Sporomusa sphaeroides DSM 2875: one gene and its partner. The protein of the gene in region 1 interacts with the protein of each later gene in a pairwise test. Links are inferred from orthologs where the notes say so. Each region holds a gene or a part of one and is shown on either strand. Other genes may lie near its edges.

What was found.
Region 2: the proteins of leuS (region 1) and ligA interact in binary tests that used the Escherichia coli proteins (3 or more experiments, as listed by UniProt). The link is inferred for Sporomusa sphaeroides DSM 2875 from one-to-one orthologs.

The regions. Positions count from the first base shown.
Region 1 is NZ_CP146991.1:1,715,723-1,718,833, reverse strand. It holds leuS (leucine--tRNA ligase), read right to left. Parts: upstream 2,741-3,111; coding sequence 260-2,740; downstream 1-259. Other genes in the region: trxA (thioredoxin), read right to left, coding at 1-226.
Region 2 is NZ_CP146991.1:2,822,491-2,825,429, reverse strand. It holds ligA (NAD-dependent DNA ligase LigA), read left to right. Parts: upstream 1-424; coding sequence 425-2,455; downstream 2,456-2,939. Other genes in the region: gatA (Asp-tRNA(Asn)/Glu-tRNA(Gln) amidotransferase subunit GatA), read left to right, coding at 2,856-2,939; gatC (Asp-tRNA(Asn)/Glu-tRNA(Gln) amidotransferase subunit GatC), read left to right, coding at 2,548-2,838; pcrA (DNA helicase PcrA), read left to right, coding at 1-400. UniProt on the Escherichia coli protein: DNA ligase that catalyzes the formation of phosphodiester linkages between 5'-phosphoryl and 3'-hydroxyl groups in double-stranded DNA using NAD as a coenzyme and as the energy source for the reaction.

The DNA of each region.
Region 1 (3,111 bases):
GAATACTCATAACATTGTATTGGCTGGCCAGTTCCTGTTGCTCATCCACATTAATCTTAGCCACATCTGCCCGGCCTTCGAAGTTTTTGGCCACAGCCTCCACTTCCGGTCCCACCATTTTGCAAGGACCACACCAGGGCGCCCAAAAGTCGACAAGCACCGGTTTGTCGGCTTTAATGACATTGTCATTAAATTCAACCGCGTTTGTAATGGTAATTATACTCATTTTCCCGCCTCCTTACTAATGGACTTATTATCTCTATTTCACAACAATATTAACCAGTTTCTGCGGCACAGATATTACTCTGACAACCTCTTTACCGGCAATAAGCTCACGGACTCTTTCCTGCTCAAGCGCTGTCCTTTCCAGTTCTTTTGCACTGAGGCCTGCTGCGACAACCACTTTATCGCGGACTTTGCCGTTAATCTGAAGAACAATCTCGACTTCTTCGACTTCCAGGGCAGACGCATCAAATGTCGGCCAGAATTGCTTATGAACACTGCCGTCGGCAATGGTCTCCAGCCATAATTCTTCGGTGACATGAGGAGCGAACGGAGCAAGCATTTTCAGCAGACTTGCGACTACCTCCCGCAACAAAGCAGCGTTGGGTGTTATACCTTGCTCTTTTAGGGCATACATCGCATTAACCAGTTCCATAATCGCACTGATGGCTGTATTAAAGTTAAACCGCTGACCGATGTCCTCGGTTACCCGTTTGATGGTTATGTGCAGAATGCGGCGAAGTTCTTTTTCTGCTTTAGTCAGTTGGCTTGGATCATAGCTTGCCGTCTCTGCCTGGATATACGGTCCATAATGACCGATAATCCGCCACAGACGTCCTAAGAAACGGTATGCACCCTCAACGCCCTGGTCACTCCATTCCAAATCCCGTTCCGGGGGTGCCGCAAATAAGATAAACAATCTGGCGGTATCGGCGCCGTACTTGCCAATAATCTCTTCCGGCGAAACAACATTGCCTTTGGACTTGGACATTTTGGCACCGTCTTTGATAACCATCCCTTGGGTTAACAGGTTCTTAAACGGCTCATTGACATTAACCAGGCCGGCATCTTTTAATACTTTGGTAAAAAACCGTGAATACAGAAGGTGCAAAATGGCGTGTTCTATGCCACCGATATATTGATCAACAGGCATCCAATAGTTGGCTTTATCAGGATCAAAGGGCTCGTCCGCACTATGCGGGCTGGTATACCGGAAGTAATACCAGGAGGAGCAGATAAAGGTATCCATAGTATCTGTTTCCCGCCGCGCCTTGCCACCGCATTTCGGACAAGTACAGTTGATAAACTCCTCGGCTTTAGCCAGTGGCGATACCGAGCCGCTGGTAAAATCAACGTTTTCAGGCAATAAAACCGGTAATTGTTCTTTGGGAACAGGTACTGTACCACAATCAGGGCAATAGATGACAGGAATCGGTGCGCCCCAATAACGCTGACGGGAAATGAGCCAATCACGCAGACGATAGTTAATCCGCCGCTTGCCAATGCCTTGTGTTTCGAACCATTGCGCAATTTTGACCTTGCCGGCTTCGTTATCCAGACCACTGAATTCGCCTGAATTAACCATAATACCCTGGCCATCATACGCGCCAGTCATATCATTAAGGTCTAGCGCTTGGTCAGCCGGCTGAACTACCAGCTTTTTCGGCAAATCATACTTATTGGCAAATTCCCAGTCACGCTGGTCATGAGCCGGTACACCCATAACTGCACCGGTACCGTATTCTGCCAATACATAGTTGGCTATCCAGATAGGCACCTGCTCACCGGTAAACGGGTGAAGAGCATACGCCCCGGTAAAGATGCCCTCTTTTTCCGTCTCAGTGGACGTGCGGGCAATTTCACTTTGTCCTCTAACCTTCTCGATAAAGGCTCTGACAGCCGCTTCCTCCGGTTTGCCGGTAACAAGCTTGTCCACCAGCGCATGCTCCGGTGCCAGTACAATATAGCTGACACCAAAAACCGTATCATGACGGGTGGTGTACACGGCAATCTTATCATTTATTTCAGGCACGGCAAAACTGAATTCAGCGCCTTCACTACGGCCAATCCAGTTTTCCTGCATAGTCTTAACCCGTTCAGGCCAGCCTTTAAGCTCAGGCAAATCGTCTAAAAGCCGGTCAGCATACTCTGTTATCTTTAAAAACCATTGTTCGAGGTCTTTTTTAACAACATCAGAGTCACAGCGCCAGCAGCGTCCGTCAACCACCTGCTCATTGGCCAGTACGGTATTACAGTCATTACACCAGTTTACTGCCGCTTTCTTTTTATACGCTAATCCACGTTCAAAAAACAACAAGAACAGCCACTGAGTCCAATGATAATAATTCGGATGGCAGGTGGCTACTTCGCGGTCCCAGTCATAAGACAACCCCAGCTCTTGCTGCTGGCGGCGCATGTTAGCAATATTATCCTTAGTCCAGGACGAAGGATGAATGCCATGCTTAATAGCGGCGTTTTCGGCAGGCATGCCAAAAGCATCCCACCCCATAGGATGCAGCACATTGTAGCCTTGCATGACTTTGAATCTGGCGACAACATCACCAATCGAATAATTACGTACATGGCCCATGTGCAAATTTCCTGATGGATAGGGAAACATCTCCAAAACATAATATTCTGGTCGCTGGCGGTTAATAGTTGTGCAGAAAGCATTGCTTTCAGCCCAGAGTTTTTGCCATTTGGCCTCAATCTCGCCTGGCATGTATTTTTCATTCATCGAGTAAATCCCCCTTGGACAGATAAGATAATAAACTATAGCTTACACTAAGCTTTAGCGTAAGAGAAGCCGATTAATTTCTATACCCGTAGAATATAAAAAAATCCCGTGGCTAACGCCAGGGACGAGGCTTCTCGCGGTACCACCCTGTTTGATGACAATTGTCATCCACTCATTTGCCAATAACGCCAGCCTCGCGTCGACCACTACACACGTTCACAGTCGCTCTTCAGCAGCGAGTTCAATAATAGTACAGATTGGCTCACAGCGACCGCCAACTTTCTGAACCGCAGCTATCATTTACTATTCTGCCTCTTAAGATTTGCATTCTCAATTATATAGTAATAATTTGCAAAAGTCAACTTATGGAT
Region 2 (2,939 bases), 1.1 Mb from region 1 along the record:
TATATCCAATGCCCGGCAGCGCATGATTTACGGGAATACGGTATGCTATTCGCCGTCCCGGTTCCTGGATGAAATACCGCCTGAGCTCATGGAACGCTATGCGCCTGGGCGCCCTGCCTATTTGTCATCCATGCCCGGCAGCCGTCCGGTTGCCGCCGCTTCGCTGCCTAAGGCAGCGGTCAAACCAGAACTCACTATCCTGAAAAGCCCGGTGCAAAACCCGGCTAAGCCACAGAACCTGGAATGGAAAGCCGGGGAAAAGGTGTATCACGCCAAGTGGGGCACAGGCACGGTGGTGGCCGTCAGCGGCAGTGGTGACAATATGCAGCTTAGCATTGCCTTTCCTAATGAAGGCATCAAAAAACTGCTGGCCCAACTGGCGCCAATCAGCAGAGTCTAATATATTCTTCGGGGGTTTTACGACATGAATACCGCGATACCGGATAGCCTGACGGCTGCTGCGGAGGAAATTGAAAAATTAAAAAAAACCATCCACTATCACAGTCACCGCTACTACGTGCTTGACAATCCTGAAATCAGCGATGCCGAATTTGACAAACTGCTGAGGCAGCTTATTGACCTTGAAACCGCCTATCCTTCGCTGATTACCCCCGATTCCCCCAGTCAGCGGGTGGGGGGCGCGCCGGCCGGCGGTTTTGCGCGGGTGGCCCATTTGACGCCGATGCTTAGTTTGGGCAACGCCTTCTCCGCCGGGGAACTGCAGGCGTTTGACGCCAGAGTGCGGGTCAGCCTTGACGGCCAGGCTGTGGAATATGTTGTTGAACTCAAAATTGATGGCCTGGCCATGAACCTTGTCTATGAACATGGCCGGCTGACCCGGGGAGCTACCCGGGGTGACGGCGTTTATGGCGAAGATGTGTCAACCAATATCCGTACCATCCGCTCGGTGCCATTGGTGTTGAGCGAGACCGGCGGCATTCCGCCGCTGTTGGAAGTACGCGGGGAAGTGTATTTGCCCAGGCGGGAATTTGACCGGCTGAATACACTTAGGGAAGCTGCCGGTGAGCCGCTTATGGCCAATCCCCGCAATGCCGCCGCCGGTTCCATCCGTCAGCTTGACCCCAGGATCACGGCAGAACGGGCGCTGGATATTTCCATGCATGGTTTGGGGACCGAAGAAGGTCTTGGGGTCACTACCCACTCGGCCATGCTGGAGAAACTGCAGGCACTGGGTTTTAAAATCAATCCCCATTACCGGACCTTTGACAATATTGACGAAGTGGCACAGTACTGCGAAAGTTGGGCGGAAAAGCGGGTTGATTTGCCTTATGACATTGACGGCCTGGTAATCAAAGTCAATAGTCTGGCCCAGCAGCGCCTGCTTGGTTCCACCGCCAAAGACCCGCGCTGGGCCATTGCCTATAAATTTCCGGCAGAGCAGGCGACGACCATTCTGGAAGACATCTTTGTGCGGGTTGGCCGTACCGGGGCGCTGACACCCACTGCCGTACTGCGGCCTGTCAGACTGGCAGGGACTACGGTGAGCCGGGCTACCCTGCATAATGCCGATTTTATTCAGGAAAAGGATATTCGCCTTGGCGATACCGTCATTGTTCATAAAGCCGGGGAAATTATTCCTGAGGTGGTTGCGGTTGTGGAGAGCCGGCGCACAGGGCAGGAACAGCCCTTTATTATGCCTGCCAGCTGCCCCGAATGCGGCAAGCAGATTGTCCGCGAAACCGGAGAAGCAGCCCATAAATGCGTCAATCCCCGCTGTCCGGCGTTACTGCGGGAAGGACTTATCCACTTCGTTTCCCGTGATGCGATGAATATTGACGGACTGGGCCCGGCGGTCATCACCAGCCTGCTCGAGGCCGGACTGGTAAAAGACGCGGCAGATTTGTATACGCTGCAGCCGGCAACGCTGGCGGTGATGGAACGTATGGGCGAAAAATCGGCAGGCAATCTGGTGAAAGCCATAGCAGCCAGCAAAGAGGCCGGTTTATCCCGGGCGCTGTTTGCTTTGGGCATACGGCATGTCGGCGCCAAAGCCTCGGCACTCTTAGCCCGGTACTATGGTGATATTGACAGGCTGGCTGTGGCCGGCGTCGAAGAACTTACGACAATTGGTGAAATCGGCCCCAAAATTGCCGAAAGTGTGGTAAACTATTTTGCCGATCCCGATAATTTGGCGTACATTGGGAAGCTCAAAGCCGTGGGCGTGAAACTGACCGAAGAACGCCAGGAGCCTCTGAGTCAGGAATTGGCGAGCAAAACCTTTGTCCTGACAGGCACCTTGACCATGCCGCGCAAAGAAGCCGAAGCCCTTATTGCTGCCTGTGGCGGCAAGATATCCTCATCTGTCAGCAAAAAGACCAGCTATGTCGTAGCCGGTGAGGAGGCCGGCAGTAAGCTGGATAAGGCCAATGAACTGGGTGTTCCGGTCCTGAATGAAGAAGAGTTCCTGATGCTGGTACAAAAGCCGCAAGCATGATATAATAAAATTTATTGGAAAATGGTGACACACCCTGCCGGGTACTTGGGGTAAGGTGTGTTCTTACGTAACCTTATAGGAAGGTGATACTTATGAAAATAAACCGTCAAGATGTTGAAACCGTAGCCCTGTTATCCCGTCTGGAAATGACGCCGGAGGAACTGGAGGCATATGCCGTTCAGCTTAATGCAATCTTAGAGTATGCCGATATCCTCAATAAGCTTGATACCAAAGGCGTGGAACCCACAGCCCATGTGCTGCCGCTCAAAAATGTCATGCGGCCTGATGAAGTCAAGCCTTCGCTGCCGCGGGAACTGGCTCTGGCTAATGCGCCTGAGGCGGAAGACGGCTATTTCAAAGTACCTAAGATCATGGAAGGGTAAGGATGGGAGGTCAAGAAGTGGAATTATTTAAACATACTGCGCATGCTCTGCATGACATGCTGCAAAGCAAACAGATATCGGCAGTCGAACTGACCAATGCC